4 regions of the Paenibacillus sp. URB8-2 genome follow, and region 1 is predicted to be linked to each of the others. Evidence: predicted binding sites of a transcription regulator. Region 1 holds the regulator's gene; each other region holds the start of a gene.
The links. The regulator Rex, encoded in region 1, represses fermentation and respiration genes when NADH is low (regulators of the CRP and FNR family bind a similar motif). The targets are predictions, from matches to a motif close to TTGTGAAATATTTCACAA.

Region 1 (4,219 bases):
CACCGTCCGAGAAGCGGTAAAACCGATAATAATATCGGTCTCCGTCTTTATAAAAAAGCTGCCAGGCGTACTCGCCGTTGTAAGCGCCGGGAAGCAATCGCTCAATCTTGATGCCGGGAAGCGAGGAGGCGATAATCTGCCGCATTTTTTCCTCGGATGTGCCTTGAGACAGCTCTTCGGCATGCACGGCATTCTCTCCCTCTACCGGCTTTCCTTCAGCAGTAAAGCGCACCCACACCATCATTTCGGTTCCGGTCTTGTTTTTGCCGGTAAGGACCCAGTAAATGGCGTTTTCGTCCCAGACCGATTTCTGAGCTTGGTCGATTTCCGTAAGCCCCGCCCTGCTTATTGCCGTGGCTTCAGCTGCGCTGCGCTCGCTCCATTGATCCTTCAGCACGTAAGCAAAAAATTGATACAAACCGAACAGAAGGAGCAGGGCCAGGAACGCCCCGTATAAAATCCATTTTCTCCTTTTTCTCAACGTGCAGCTCTCCTTCTAAGAAGAAACGGCAACGCCAACCTTATACAGGCGGCGCTCATTTCTTGTAAAAAGTAACCTTTAGCTCCAATCTACTTACCGCTTCAGCAGGCCCTCGAACGCTTCCTGGGCTTTTCGGCGGATCTCCTCTTCGTCAAGCGTCAGGGACTTCCCGTTTTTGACAACTTGCTTGCCGTCCACCCATACATGCTCGACGTCCTTGGCGCTGGCCGAGTATACGGCATGTGATATAAGATCCGTATGCGGCAGCAGATGCGGCTGGTCAATATCGATGGCGATGAAATCGGCCTTCATTCCCGGCGCGAGGCGGCCCACTTGATTAAGGAATACGGACTTCGCGCCATACTCCGTTCCCATACGCAGCGCTTCGCCGGCTGGAACCGCCGTCGGATCGCCGGACACTCCTTTATGGATCAGCGCGGCCAGGCGCATTTCTTCAAACATGTCCAGGTTATTATTGCTTGCCGGACCGTCCGTTCCGAGCGATACCGTAACGCCCGCCTTCAACAGCTCGGGTACGCGAGCAACCCCGCTGGCCAGCTTCAGGTTACTGCCCGGATTGTGGGAAACGCCGACAGACTTACGGGCAAGAATTTCAATTTCCTCGTCGTTCAGATGGACGCCGTGCGCCACAAGCGACGGGCGGGTGAACATGCCAAGCTTCTCGAGATGGGCTACGGGCCGCAGTCCGTAATCCGCTTCGTTCTGCTCCACTTCCCGCCGCGTTTCAGACATATGGGTATGAATAGGCAAGTCCAGGTCATGGGCAGCCTGAACGAATTTCTCGAAATAATCCGGAGGGCAGGTATACGGAGAATGCGGCGATATCATGGCCGTGATTCTTCCGTTCGCTTTACCGTGCCACTCTTTTGCAAAAGCAATCGCTTCCGCAAGCTTCTGGTCCTGCACTTCCGGCGGGCACAGTCCGATTACGCCCCGCATCAGGACGGAGCGTATTCCGGAAGCTTCAGCCACTTCCGCGACCCGGCCCATGTGATCGTACATATCGAGAAACGTCGTTGTTCCTCCCTTAAGCATTTCCAGTACCGACAGGGCGGTTCCCCAGTAAACGTCGTCGCCAGTGAATTTCCCCTCCATCGGCCACATTTTCTCCTGGAGCCATACCTGAAGAGCAAGATCGTCTCCGTAGCCGCGCAGCAGAGACATCGCTGCGTGCCCATGCGTATTGACCAATCCGGGCAAGAACAGAAGACGGCTTCCGTCAAAGGAAGGAACGTCTTCTTCAAGCGCAGGCGGTTCTTCCCCTATGTATGTGATCAGATCGTTATCGATAACCATATACCCGTCGATAACAGGCTTATCAGCGCCGGGCACAGCGAATTTGCCGCCGCGGATCATCCATTTATTGCCCATCAACTTCCTCTTCCTTTCCTTCGTGAAGATAATACGCCAAGCTTTGCAGGTCTGTCGTAAAGTCGGCAGCGTGCACGCGAACCTCGGATGGCGTCTTCAGGATTACCGGCGCAAAGTTCAGAATTGCTTCAATGCCGGATTCAATGAGAATATCCGCGACATTTTGCGCTTCCTGATCAGGCACGGTAATGATGCCGATGCGAATGCCCTGCTCACGGACGGTATTTGCAAGCTCGTCCATGGGCTGGACGGTCAGTGTATTGATTTTGGTTCCGACTTTCGGCTGATATGAATCGAAGACGGCCGTTATTTTCATCGTATCTTTCAAATATGCATTGTAATTGGATAGAGCATGGCCCAGGTTGCCGGCTCCGACCAAAGCAACGTTGATCGGCTGATCCAGCTTCAGGATATGGCGGATTTTCTCGATCAGGTACGGAACGTCATAGCCGATTCCTTTTCTGCCGAAGTCTCCGAAATAGGCCAAATCCTTTCGTATTTGCGCAGGATTTAAATCGAGCCGCTGTCCAAGCTCTTGAGAAGAAACAGTAGCGATTTCGCGTCTGTGCAGATCGTTCAAAAACCGCAGATACACAGGCAATCTGCGGACAACGGCCTCCGATATTTTGTCCGATTTCATGTGTTCTCCTCCTAAAAGATTATCGATCCCTCCCAAACCCTCCCTTCCAAGGGAGGGCCCCAAGGGCTGCCGCCCTCTGGACACCCGCTAATGGCAATTGGCGTTGGCGGAAGTTGGGCGGAACCTTGATCAGACGGGTGAAGGATCGCTTATCGTCCCGTTCGGGACACGCTTTACGAATGGCGGGATTTAGTTATAGGACCCGCCAAAAGATTAAAACCGGACAGATCGGCCTATGTTGTACAATGGCCAATCCGTTTCTAAAAGCGGCAAGGCTAAAATCGGGTGATCGGCCTATGTTGGACAATGGCCAATCTGTTTCTAAAAGCGGTAAGGCTAAAACCGGTGATCGGCCTATGTTGTACAATGGCCAATCTGTTTCTAAAAGCGGTAAGGCTGAAACCGGAGATTGGCCTATGTTGTACTATGGCCAATCCGTTTCTAAAAGCGGCAAGGCTAAAACCGGGTGATCGGCCTATGTTGTACTATGGCCGATCCGTTTCTAAGATGCTCCGTCATGCTGCAGCCATTCGGCGATTCGCGGAACCATTTGCTCTGTTGTCATATGCTCCATTTTGGGTCCCGGCAAGGAGTACAGGAAGTATTTCCCGTAATAAGATTCGATTACTCTGGTATCATATACGATAACAATTCCGCGATCCTGCGCGGTCCGCACAAGGCGGCCGAATCCCTGTTTGAAACGGATGACGGCCTGAGGCACGGACAGCTTCATGAACGGATTCTTCTTCTGCGCCTGCAGTAGTTCGGCTTTGGCTTCCGCAAGCGGGTGGTTCGGCGGCTGAAAAGGCAATCTGACGATCGCCAGGCAAGTTAGCGCGTCGCCGGGAATATCCACCCCTTCCCAGAAGCTGCTCGTTCCCAGCAGAACGGAAGCGGAATTTTCCTGGAAGCGGCGGAGCAGCTTGCTCCGGCTGCCTCCTTCGACGCCCTGGCCCAGCACGGCGATCTCCTCGGAGGCCAGCGCCTCCTTGAGCGGGTCGTAGACCTGGCGCAGCATCTTGTACGATGTGAACAGAACCAGCATGCGTCCCCTCGTCGTTACCGCGGCCTCGGCCAGGGAATGAACCAGCATATCAACGAACCGGGCGTCGCCCACCGTACCCTTCACGCTGGGGAAATCCCGCGGAATGACCAGAAGCGCCTGATCCCGGTATCGGAACGGAGAAGGAAGCTGTACAGTAGACAGCCGTCCTTCCTCATGAGCCTCATTCAGACCCAGATTGTCGATCATAAACTGGAACGATTTATCGACGGACAAGGTTGCAGACGTCAGAACGATGCTTTTTTTCTTATCGAAAAAAAGTTCCTTCAGGTGGGTGCTGACATCGACGGGCACGGCATAGAGCTGCAGCGATTTGCTGCGGTAATTTCCATTTGCCTCCAGCCAATATACAACATTTTCATCGTTCATGCCCATAAAAAAACGCACCTGCTCGCGGATATCGCCCAAATCTTTGAATAGCCCGCCAACATCGGTTACAAGGCTGTCAGCCGAAGACTGACCTTCCTGATCGCGCATCTCGGACAGCATTTTGTCGCCCTTGCGGATAATATCGCTTAATGAAAGATTCAGTGTATTCTCAAGCAAAGCAAGCTCTTCCCAGCCTTTCGGCTTCTTGGAGGGAAGAAGGCGGTGCACAAGCTGCCCCGCTTCTCCCGCCCCCGAGTCGGCGCGTTCCGGCATC
Region 2 (4,219 bases), 230 kb from region 1:
AGAATCACGGTAAGTTTGATGTTTGCGAATCATGTTCATGAAGGATTCAACCAGTTCAACTGCGATGCTGTCAACAGCGTCGTCGTTGTTGCCGTAGCAAGGGAATTCGCCTTCGATTTCAAAGTCTATTGCGACTCCTTCTTCGTTGCGGATCGGTTTAACTTTGGCATATTTGATTGCACTCAGAGAGTCGGCAGCAACCGACAGACCGGCAATACCGCAAGCCATCGTGCGCAGAATGTCGCGGTCATGCAGCGCCATTTCAATACGTTCGTAGGAGTATTTATCGTGCATGTAATGGATAACGTTCAAAGTGTTGACATAAGTTTTGGCAAGCCATTCCATCATCGGTTTGAAGCGTTTCATTACTTCTTTGTAATCCAGAACTTCGGAAGTGATGCGCGGATATTCCGGTCCTACTTGTGCGCCGGATTTTTCATCCACACCACCGTTGATAGCATACAGCAGAGCTTTGGCCAGGTTAGCGCGAGCGCCGAAGAATTGCATTTGTTTACCAATGCGCATTGCGGATACGCAGCATGCAATACCATAGTCATCGCCATAAATCGGACGCATCAGATCGTCATTTTCGTATTGGATCGAGCTTGTCTCGATGGATACTTTGGCACAATATTTCTTGAAACCTTCAGGAAGCTTCTCGGACCACAGAACAGTCAGGTTCGGTTCCGGAGCAGGTCCCAGGTTGTACAGGGTGTGCAGGAAACGGAAGCTGTTCTTCGTAACGCGGGTTCTGCCGTCAACGGCCATACCGCCGATGGATTCAGTTACCCAAGTCGGGTCACCCGAGAACAGGTCGTTGTACTCAGGAGTACGAAGGAATTTCACGATACGCAGTTTCATAACAAAATGGTCAACAAGCTCTTGCGCTTGTTCTTCAGTCAGCGTGCCTTCTTCAATGTCGCGTTGTACGTAAACATCCAGGAAGGAAGAAACGCGGCCAAGGGACATAGCGGCGCCATTTTGTTCTTTGATTGCAGCCAGGTAACCGAAGTATACCCATTGGAAAGCTTCTTTAGCGTTGTTCGCAGGTTTGGAAATATCCAATCCGTGCGCAGCAGCCATTTCTTTCAGTTCGCCCAGGGCACGGATTTGCTCCGACAGCTCTTCACGAAGACGAATGACGCTTTCGCTCATGGAATCTACTTCAAGGTTAAGCTGTTCTTGTTTCTTTTCCTTGATCAGGAAATCAATACCGTACAGAGCAACGCGGCGGTAGTCGCCGATGATGCGGCCGCGGCCATAAGCATCAGGAAGACCGGTAATGATGCCCGCTTTACGAACAGCTCTCATATCATTTGTATATGCATCAAACACGCCTTGGTTATGCGTTTTGCGGATATTCGTAAACATGTCAACAATGTTGCTCGGAAGTTCAAAGCCATAAGCTTTGGTAGCGTCGATCATCATTTTGATGCCGCCGAACGGTTGAATGGAACGTCTGAAAGGCGCATCAGTTTGAACGCCGACGATTTGTTCCTTTTCTTTGTCGATATAGCCAGGTTTGTGGGACGTGATTGTGGACACTGTGTTAAGATCGATGTCCCAAACGCCGCCTCTTTCTCTTTCTTCCTTGCCCAGTTGGGAAATGATTTTCCACAGTTCGTTAGTGTTGCTGGTAGGGCCTACGAGGAACTGTTCGTTACCTTCATAGGGTTTGATGTTCTTGTCGATAAAGTCATTAACATTGACTTTCTTGGACCATTTACCACTTACAAACCCACGCCATCCCGACTTAACTTCTTGTACTTCTTTTTCAATCACCGACATACTAATCCCTCCATATATTTATATGATTTGTAGAGATCGCGGGCTTGAAGGATAATCCCGTGTCTCGTGATCCCAAGCTGTTATTTGTACCAAATTTCACAATTGATGTTCTATAACTGGGACCTTATATAAACATCTTAGTTTACTTTCCAAAAGAAAACTGTGACAAATATCACCTTTGAACAACTTTTTGGTGATATTTGTCACTCTAATTCAAATCCCAGATTCTACTACATTCAATATTCAGTTTCTATATAAATTTAACTTTAGTATGACCTGAAAATTACTTGATATTAGTTGTCGAATCTGCCATAGAAAGCATTGCGGTATACGTCGGCAAGTTCACTTACCAGCGGCAGCTTCGGATTGGCAGTTGTACATTGGTCTTCGAACGCGCGGTCTGCCAGGTAGTCTACGCGGGATTCGAAGTCTTTCGGATCGAAGCCCAGTTGTTGGAACGATTCTTCGATACCCAGCTTTTTGTTCATGTCGCGAATAGCGTTGATCAGGCTGGTGACGCCTTCTTCCGTAGTGCGGGCCGGCAGTCCCAGAATGCGGGCGATTTCGGCATAGCGCTCGTCAGCCACAAAGTGCGAATATTTCGGGAACGAAGCGAACTTCGAAGGTTTCTTCGCGTTGTAACGAATAACGTGCGGCATCAGGATGGCATTGGTGCGTCCATGAGCCGTGTGGTATTGACCGCCCCATTTATGCGCCAAGCTGTGGTTGATACCCAGGAACGCGTTGGCGAATGCCATACCGGCCAGCGTCGATGCATTGTGCATTTTTTCGCGGGCAAGCTTGTCGGCTTCCAGTGCGGATTTCTCCAGGTATTGGAATACCAGTTGGATAGCTTTGATAGCCAGACCGTCGGAGTAGTCGCTCGCCATAACGGATACATACGCTTCGATGGCATGCGTCAGTACGTCCATACCTGTATCGGCAACGGCAGTCTTCGGCAGGCTGTATACGAATTCCGGATCGATAATGGCTACGTCAGGAGTAAGCTCATAATCGGCCAGCGGGTATTTCGTGTTGTTGCCAGACGTTTTGTCGGTAATAACCGCGAAGGAAGTTACTTCCGAACCTGTACCCGAAGTTGTCGGGATTGCAACGAATTTCGCTTTATTTCCGAGTTTAGGGAACTTATAAACCCGTTTACGGATATCCAAGAATTTTTGTTTCAAGCCTTCGAAGTCAGCATCTGGATGTTCGTAGAACAGCCACATTCCCTTAGCAGCGTCCATTGGGGAACCGCCGCCCAGAGCGATGATGCAGTCAGGCTGGAATCTGTTCATCATAGCCGTGCCTTTTTCAACCGTAGTTGTCGACGGATCCGGTTCAACTTCCGAGAACACTTCGATCGCTACAGGAGTTTGGCGTTGACGCAGATAGTGTTCTACTCTTTCCACGTAGCCGAGTTTAACCATCATCGGGTCAGTAATGATTGCGACACGAGTGATTTCAGGCATTTTGGCCAGGTACTGAGTTGCACCTTTTTCGAAGTAAATTTTATCCGGCACTTTAAACCATTGCATATTCACGATACGACGATTCACCCTTTTCACGTTGATCATGTTAATGGCAGTAACGTTTTGGGATACCGAGTTGCGGCCGTAAGATCCGCAGCCCAGAGTCAGCGAAGGGATGTTCGTGTTATAGATGTCGCCGATTGCGCCATGAGTGGAAGGCGAATTGACGAGAATACGTCCGGTTTGCAGACGGTGCGAGAATTTCATGATAACTTCTTCGTTGTTGGAGTGGATGGCCGAGCTGTGGCCCAAACCGCCAAACTCAACAACTTGTGCCGCGCGTTCGATACCTTGATCGGCGTTTTTAACTTTATAGCAGGCCAAAACCGGGCTCAGCTTTTCAGCGGACAGCGGGTATTTAGTGCCTACACCTTCAAGTTCAGCTACCAGAATCTTGGTACCGGCAGGAACTTGGATACCGCACATTTCAGCAATCTTCACAGCAGATTGGCCGACGATTACCGGATTAACCGCGCATTTTTCTACGTTCATTGCGCCGTTGGTCAGCTTGGCAGCTTCATCTTTATTGACGAAGTAACAGCCGTTGGCAATCATTTTCTTCTTTACTTGATCGAAGATGGCTTCTTCAATAATAACGGCTTGCTCGGATGCGCAGATCATGCCGTTGTCGAATGTTTTCGAAAGAATAATGTCGTTTACAGCTTGGTCGATATTAGCGCTCTTTTCAATGAAGGCAGGCACGTTACCAGGGCCTACGCCAAGAGCCGGTTTGCCGCAGCTGTAAGCCGCTTTAACCATTGCGGATCCGCCTGTAGCCAGGATCAGAGCCACACCATCGTTGTTCATCAATGCGTTGGTCTTGTCCATGGTCGGCTGCTCAATCCATTGGATGCAGTTCTCCGGAGCGCCTGCTTTTACTGCTGCGTCATGCAAAATTT
Region 3 (4,219 bases), 580 kb from region 1:
GAAGCGGGCGGTATGATGGGGAACATGATGAATGGCTCCATGCAGAACATGATGAACAGTTCGACAACTGCAAGTCAGTGAACGGGACAACTTGGTGCTCAAAAGCAGAAAACAATCAGACTCTCTTGTCAACAGAGAGTCTGATTTTTGTTATGGCTTCAGCCAGTTGAGTGCGTGAAACGCGCGAAACAAAAAACTACCCGCTATGCGGGTGGAGGGATCGAGGGTTTGACCAACAAGACCATTCCGATAAAATTGAGATGTTCAGGCTCAAAGAAAGGAATGGTCTTAGATGGCAAACAAGAGCTATAGTTTAGCTCACACAAAGTGGATGTGCAAATACCACATTGTATTCACCCCGAAGTATAGACGGAAAGAGATTTATAATCAAGTGCGGAAAGACGTAATCGAAATAGTCAAACGTCTATGTAAGTACAAGGGAGTCGAAATTTTAGAAGGTCACATGATGCCAGATCACGTACATATGCTGGTCGCCATACCTCCCAAAATTTCAGTATCGGCATTTATGGGATATCTGAAGGGAAAAAGTGCGCTCATGATCTTTGAGAAGCATGCCCAACTAAAGTATAAATATGGGAACCGAAAATTTTGGGCGGAAGGGTACTATGTGAGCACCGTGGGTTTAAATGAAGCCACCGTAGCAAAATACATTCGAGAACAAGAAGCACATGACCAAGCTATAGATAAACTGAGTGTAAAAGAGTACGAAGATCCATTTAGCGACAAAAGGAACAAAAAGAAATAAGCCCGTTTAACGGGTAAGTGGAATTGACAAATTACACTGAGCCTGAACAAATTTATGGTCAGGCTAGCGTCTTTAGGTGCAGTTTGGCAACAAGGGGTTATACCCCAAGAGCAAACCACCCGTTGGACGGGTGGTTTTGATTTGATGCCTCTAAAACGCTTTTGCCACCACAATCTTAAACTCTTCCGTCTACTGTTGAGTGTAATTGGGGGGCAATTACCCAGCGTTCGTATTAATAAGTACTACCCAGATTTCCGGTTGAAATCATCAGTTTGATAATGTGAAAACTAAGCTTTTAGCCGTAAAATATACCCTGACTAATCACTAAAACCATACTTCCTTATTGGTCATAGTTCTAACTCTTGATAATAATCAGTATCCAATTCTAATGGAATACGTGCCGTGTCAAGTTGTAGGTAAGCTTTCTCAACTAACTTGAACAAGGGTGAAGGAAGAAGGGTTCTTGCATATTCCGCGCCAGAGGATTTAATCAAGTCAGTCGTTCGAAACATTTTTTGTTCATTAATGATTTGGCCCTTACAAAATTGAATTTCATGGTCAATCGATTTTTGTACCAATATATTTGCTTTTGGCGTGATAAAAACTTCAAAAAGAGTGGATGGATACACAATGCCGTTAAAATTCGGATTGTTGACATGATCGTAGGGATTGTGTTTAATTTCGTATTTTACAATGGATTTTACGAAGATTTTCTTTACCTCTTGATTAGAAAAATAGAACATCGTTTCTGTAAACCCACGAACCTCCAATTTGGATTTGTTAACATAACTTTTTAAAGCCTGATTAATAAAATCTGAAATTAACGTGCTGTCTCCTTTACCGGTATTAAGAGCTCTATGCACTAAGTCGGGATTAATATTCAAATTGTTTAATGAAGATAGTTGTACAGCCATTCATTTTTCCTCCTTCAATGGAATTTGTAGGTCCAGTTTAGCGAAAAAGTATAGAGAAACCATGTAGTTTTAATGATAATCTTGTGAAAAAACAGTCTGGTGGTAAATTACCTTGTTGAACGATGAGAACAGTCAGGAAATGATTAAAATGATGAAAAGTTATGCAGGAAAACAGCTAATGGGGGAGCGTTCTGTGGGAAGTTATAATTGGAACACATCTTGGTGTATGGTATAAAAATAGGGGCACATGTTAGTCACTATACTTTCGTCTGTGACTTGAAGGATTCAGTTACTTTTCGTCTGTTTAAAATTGCTTGAACTTCTTCAACAGACAAAAGAAGAAAACGTGCCGACCAAGAATGAACCATGGGTCGGCACGTTCTAACTTCTGTAAGGATTAATAAATGATATAATCTATCATAGGATCCACAACGGGAGCACCTCGTTGCTTATACAAGCAGTTAAAGTCATACAATTCAGACGCTTGTTGTTTTAATATTTTCAACGTCTTTTGAATAAAAAGGAAGGACTTTACGTAGGAAAGGAAGTACATAAAAGTCCCCTCCAAATTTTCCTGCATTGGCTCCCGCCACTAGGATTATGCTTCCAAGTAGGATAAGCCATGGATTGACCGACACAGTTCCGGCAAACAAAAACATGAAATTCATTAACAGTCCAAAAAATGCTGCTGCCGTGGTCAAAATACCGAGGATTAAGCCCAAGCCAACTAAAAATTCGCCCAACGGAATGAGGAAGTTAAACAGTTTTGCATTAGGAAGCGCAAAGTACTCAATAAACCAGGTGAAATTGGGGTAAAGGACTTCTTTCGTCGCATTGTCCAGAACCGGTTTGGAGACCGCATTGTTTAAAAAACCAGTTGCATCAAAAGCCTTATCACCCGTTAGTTTTCCCCATCCGGATTCTAACCATTTCCAACCTACTATCAATCTCAGAAGGAGTAATACTCCAGCCGCAAATACATTCTTCCTCAAAAAACGAAAAAACATGATTCATCATCCTCTTCTTTTATATGAAATTTTTCCCTTCATGCGTATTATAAGAAAAAAGTATGAAGAAACAATGTGTTAAAAATGTATACTTCATGACAAATAAGGTACCATTGAGCTATCTGGCATAAATAAAACAAGCAGCTATTTATCCGTTTTTCAGATAAATGGCTGCTGATTTTGTCTGTTTTTAGAACAGACTTTCTTAATTGTTATTTTCCATTTGCATGTTGCTATGATCCATATTCTGCATGTTCCCTTGATTTTGATTATTATTTGTTTGGCTACATCCTGCTGCGCTAATTAGTAATATTGAACTACAAATTAGAATCAGGATAAACTTCTTGCGGTTCTTCATTTTTTAATTTCACCTCCAATAGGAATCGAAGGTGATTATACTATATATAATACAATTTTAGACACTTGTTTTTATTAAATTATTTAATTAAGAGTGCTCCCACCAAATAGAAATCGTTTTTCCCATTGAGTCCCTGGGATATTATCAATCCTTACACCTCCGGATTTTTTGGAGTAAGTGTGGAGTATTTTTCCGTTGCCTAGGTAGATCCCGTTATGGGTGATTCGGGCTGTATTTTTATCAATTCCTGTGTAAGAGGACTCGTTATTTCCTCGATAAGACATAAAAAACATGATATCGCCGGGCTTTAATTCCTGCCAGTTTTTTGTGTGCGAGCCATTCTCCTTAACGTAAGCTCCTTGTTTACGTGAATCGGGAGGTATGGTAACTCCTGTACCTTCTTTGTAGGCTTGTCTTACAAAATCGGAACAGTCAAAAGTCTGTGTATTACTGCGACTGGAACCAAATTCATAGGGGGTGCCCAAATATTTCATTCCACTGTTAATCACATTTTCTCGCAGATTACTAGTTTGGACAGCTGTAGATTGACTTGCTGCGGAAATAGATGAAACATTCAGTGAACCAAAAGAAATTGAGGCAGCTAGTGCTACGAAAATAAATGACTTCTTCTTCATGTTCTATCCCTCCAACAGGTTGTAATAAATATGGGACACATCATAACATAGTTTTAAAACGTTTGTAGATATATAAATTTTGGTAATTATAACTTTAAGCACTAATCCGTTGACTATAGATCTAAAAGAAACTACAATGTGTAGTAGTTAAAACATGCAGGAGGATTACAAGGTCCTATTATGACGAAATGGATTATGTTATTGTTTGTTTTATTAGTCGTTATGTTGATTATTTGGGGAGATAAGCTTTTGGAAGATACTCCTTTAAGTAGTTCTCTATTCCAAAAGTATCTAGAGAGAAGGGGGTAAAACGTGTTGGTTAAACGTATTAATTTAGAAGGAGAAGGGATAAACCGCTTTTTTGGATCTCTTGAATCTCAAATTATGGACATTATCTGGGCTAACTCAAAAGTCACGGCGAAGCAAGTACAATCTCTTCTCAAAGAAGAGCTGTCGTACAATGCTGTGATGACAGTAATGAATCGGCTTTTTGAAAAGGGTCATCTCAAGAAAACAACCGTAGGTAAGGGAAGGTTTAA
Region 4 (4,219 bases), 240 kb from region 1:
AATTGGCTTAACGGATTTCCGCCGTTTCAAACAGCGCGGTGCGCGTCTCGCCGTCGTTCAGCATTTTTTTCCATGGATCTTTAACCTGTGTTAAGGCAAAATCGATGCGCTGCGCCAACGCCTTGCGCTCTTCCTCGTTGTCCAGAATAACGGATTTGATCTGGTCCAAGCCCAGGCGTTCCACCCATTCGGACGTTCTTTCCATGTAATTGCCGGTTTCGCGGTAATACTGCATGACGGCGGAGCAGATTTCGACCAACTCATCGTCCGTCTTCACTTTGCAGAAGGAATCCGCTATCCGGGGCTTGATGCCGCCGTTGCCGCCGATGAACACTTCCCAGCCTCCGTCATTGCCGACGATGCCGATATCCTTCGTGCAGGATTCCGCGCAGTTCCGCGGGCAGCCGTTTACAGCCATTTTGAATTTGGCGGGGAAATCAAGTCGCTCATATTTCCGCTCCAGCAGCGCGCCCATGCCCATTGAATCCTGGGTACCGAAACGGCAGAACTGCGATCCTACGCAGGTCTTGACTGTCCGCAGAGATTTGGCGTAAGCATAGCCGGAAGGCATGTCCAGCTCCTCCCATACTTTAGGAACATCTTCTTTCTTGATGCCGATCAGGTCCAGACGCTGTCCGCCGGTCACTTTGACAACCTTGACATCGTATTTAATGGAGACATCGGCGATTCTCTTCAAATCTTCCGGCGTCGTCACCCCGCCGTACATCCGCGGAACGACAGTAAATGTCCCGTCCTTCTGAATGTTGGCGCTCATCCGCTCATTGACAAAGCGCGATTCCTTCTCGTCTTCATGCGTATCCGGATAGATCATGCCCAGATAATAGTTGACCGCCGGGCGGCATTTCGAGCAGCCTTCTTCCTGCTTCCAGCCGAGGACGTTCATGACCTCTTTGGTCGTCGTCAGCCCTTTGGCCCGGATTTCGGCCACAATTTCATCCCGGCTGAGCGTCGTGCAGCCGCAGATGCCGGTCTTCGCGCTCTGCTCGAAGCCGTCGCCGAGCACATACTGAAGAATCTGTTCCACGACCGGCTTACAGCCGCCGCAGGAACGCGTGGCGCCGGTACAGGCCTTGATTTCATCCACGGTTGTAAAGCCGTTGTCAGTGATGGCGTCCACGATCGCCTTCTTGGTCACACCGTTGCAGCCGCAGACGATTTCCTCGTCGGACATGCTTTCGACGGACGCCGTCTTCTTGGCCCCGCCTCCGCCGCAGCATCCGGTTCCCATAACGTCCGCATAAATGTCGTCCGTCATCTCCGCGCCCTGCTTCACCAGCTTTTGCAGGCTGGCGGATTCCGTCACATCGCCGAACAGAACAGCGCCGACAATAATGTTGTCCCTCAGCAAAATTTTCTTGTAGGTTCTCTTCCAATCATCTTTGGCGGCAATGACCGTATGCTCCGGCGTCTCGATAAATTCCCCTGCCGAGAAGACGTCCACGCCGGAAATCTTCAGCTTGGTAGAGACGACCGATCCTTCATAAGGGTTCGTTTCCACGCCGCACAAATGCTTCGCGAGTACAGTACCCTGTTCGAACAGCGGAGCTACCAGGCCATAGCAGATGCCGCGGTGCTCGGTGCATTCGCCGACGGAATACACGTCCGTAAGCGACGTTTGCAAGAAGTCATCCACCACGATGCCGCGGTTAACTTCAATGCCACTCTCCTTCGCCAGCTCCACATTCGGCTTGATGCCGACGGCCATGACCACGAACTGAGCTTTCAGCTCCGTGCCGTCAGCGAATCGGAGTCCGCTTACCCGCTCATCGCCGGTCAGCTCCACGGTCTGCTTGCCCATGGCGAACTTGACGCCCTGGCGCTCCAGTTCCGCTTTCAGCATCGAAGCGGCGGTATGATCCAGCTGCCGCTCCATCAGATCCTCCATCAGGTGGACGACAGTTACGTCCATACCCAGGTTCACGAGACCTTTTGCCGCTTCCAGCCCGAGCAGTCCGCCGCCGATAACAGCCGCTTTGCCATACTGCTTTGCAGCGTCCAGCATTGCTTCGCAATCGGCAATGTCGCGGAAGCCCACGACGCCTTCCTTGCTGCTGCCAGGGATCGGCAAAATGAACGAATTCGACCCGGTGGCGATAATGACTTTATCGTAATCGGCGGTCAAGCCATTCTCAGCGATAACCTTCCGCGATTCTCCGTCAATGCGGGTCACCGTGGTTCCGGTGTGCAGTGTAATGCCGTTATCCTTGTACCAATTCCAATCGTTCAGGATAATATCGTCCACGGTTTTGCTTCCTTCGAGCACGTAAGACAGCATGATGCGGTTATAATTGGGGTGAGGCTCGCTGCCGAAGACGGTGATGTCGTATGCTCCGCCAAGCTTCAAAATCTGTTCAATAGTGCCTACGCCTGCCATGCCGTTGCCGATCAATACTAATTTTTCTCGATTCGATGTCATTGTCAGGTCCTCCCTCAAAGCTTCGGTAATCAATTCTCGTGCTTAATACCGGAATTATACTCTTTAAATTTTAACTAGATGGGTGACCACAGTCACTCCAATAGTGAATATTTTCACATCATTTTGTAACAAATACTGTCATTTACCCACTTGACATACGAGAAAAAGCCGATTTCCCAAAGATAATCCAGGGGAAATCGGCTGTTGACCGAAACTGAAACTACTATTGATATCTCGGGAACAAAATGTTGTTCTCCAGATGAACATGTTCGAAGGTCATGCCTTCCAGTTCCTCCAGCCGCGCATAGGTCAGACGGTAAGTCGTGCAGGCATGCTCTGGAGGAGTGAAGTCGCCGGTAACGGCGCGAAGCTGTTTGAGAATATTGCCAGCGGCGTCATGCTCTTCTTCCAAATCGCCGAGAGACTCGCGCAGAGCGGACAGGGATTCTTCGTTTCCGTGTTGCTCATAGGCAAGAATACTCGGAAAATCCTGCGTTTCTTCCTTTGCCGTGTGCTCCAGAAGCTCGTCCTTCAGCTGGTTGAACAGTCGGTATACTTCGGCCAGATGCGGGGAATCCCCGCCGTGTACACGATAGACCTTCGTGACATTCTGACCGATCAGCGGCAGTTCTTCTCTCAGATAGCGGTGATGCTTATCCACAATATGAGATATCAGCTCTTCGGAGGATGCTCCGTTCCAAGCGGTATCCTCTTCAAGCACCGGGTACTGCTCCAGCAGCTTGTACAAATCGCCGATAACGGCGTCCGCTTCAAGACCGCGCTCATCGGTCGCCTCCCGAAGCGGCTTTGCGCCGCCGCAGCAGAAATCGATTTTGCTTGCCTTGAAATAATCCGCGGCTTTCGGGAACTGCAGGACGATTTCTTTTACCAATGTATCACTATTAAATAAAGGTTGTTTAACGCTCATCATGATTCCTCCTTAGGGGTTACTTATTGATCTGCTTCTACCTTAACCCCGGAAGGAGAGTCTCCGCGTGATTTGAATCACGTTAATTCGATCATATTGTTGAACAGGCATTACTGTACATAGGCTTCCATATATGTTCGCTTACCCGCAGCATCCTTCAGATAGGGACCGAGCCCGGCAAATTTGGCCTGATTGACATACACCCCAGTCATCCATCTTCCCTCCGTCAATCCCCCATCCCATTGAAGCACAAGGTCAGGAGCCGCGATCCATTCCTGAAAGACGCGAACATTGGTGTCCGTGTAGGCTTTGCATGGTTTGTCAAGTTCCTGAAAACGAACATCGTTGATATAAGTAGGCACAAAATAGGCCGAAATCGTCTCCAGATCGTCGCCGTCCAGAAAGGTCTCGCCGCCCAAAAAAGGATGAAACATCCGTGTTTTTTCATACAGCGCCCAGATCACCGCCTGAAGAATCAGGCTTTGTCTTCGGCCGTTGTGAAAAGTGTACGTGCGCGGCTTATCCGGCAGATTCGCCTCGTGTTCCGTTTCTCCCTGCTCCAGGCAGTGCCTTTCGCAGCCGATGCACTTCCAGCCCGCAGGCCCTTGAATCCATTTCTGAAACACCGTTCCGCCGTCGCCGTTGCCTTTATACAGGGAAGAAATAATGCTGTAAGGCACTCCGATTGAAGCGTTCCACAATGAGGCAGGGAGATGGCTGTGCAGCATGAACAGCGCCTTGTCATAAATAAGCTGCACTTTGACAGATGCCGTTTCCAGCTCGGCCACATCCTTTTTTCCGTAACCGACTTCCCGCGAGAACAGGGTGGTCTTCATCTTGCTCGCCTCCCTAGA

Region 2: pflB (formate C-acetyltransferase) is a predicted target of Rex. The motif match lies at 1,873-1,890, and genes of this name have one in related genera.
Region 3: PUR_RS19390 (DoxX family membrane protein) is a predicted target of Rex. The motif match lies at 2,709-2,726, and genes of this name have one in related genera.
Region 4: nirB (nitrite reductase large subunit NirB) is a predicted target of Rex. The motif match lies at 2,539-2,556, and genes of this name have one in related genera.

The regions. Positions count from the first base shown of each region.
Region 1 is NZ_AP023239.1:3,613,617-3,617,835, forward strand. Features, by position in the region: gene PUR_RS16610 (cell wall elongation regulator TseB-like domain-containing protein) at 1-481, opposite strand, end outside; gene PUR_RS16615 (amidohydrolase) at 575-1,876, opposite strand; gene PUR_RS16620 (redox-sensing transcriptional repressor Rex) at 1,863-2,513, opposite strand; gene dinG (ATP-dependent DNA helicase DinG) at 3,016-4,219, opposite strand, start outside.
Region 2 is NZ_AP023239.1:3,848,531-3,852,749, forward strand. Features, by position in the region: gene pflB (formate C-acetyltransferase) at 1-1,788, opposite strand, end outside; gene adhE (bifunctional acetaldehyde-CoA/alcohol dehydrogenase) at 2,082-4,219, opposite strand, start outside.
Region 3 is NZ_AP023239.1:4,197,556-4,201,774, reverse strand. Features, by position in the region: gene PUR_RS19405 (FAD/FMN-containing dehydrogenase) at 1-81, shown strand, start outside; gene tnpA (IS200/IS605 family transposase) at 293-766, shown strand; gene PUR_RS19395 (hypothetical protein) at 1,114-1,680, opposite strand; gene PUR_RS19390 (DoxX family membrane protein) at 2,157-2,687, opposite strand; gene PUR_RS19385 (C40 family peptidase) at 3,129-3,680, opposite strand; gene PUR_RS19380 (BlaI/MecI/CopY family transcriptional regulator) at 3,993-4,219, shown strand, end outside.
Region 4 is NZ_AP023239.1:3,856,788-3,861,006, forward strand. Features, by position in the region: gene nirB (nitrite reductase large subunit NirB) at 8-2,437, opposite strand; gene ric (iron-sulfur cluster repair di-iron protein) at 2,661-3,365, opposite strand; gene PUR_RS17870 (hypothetical protein) at 3,476-4,201, opposite strand.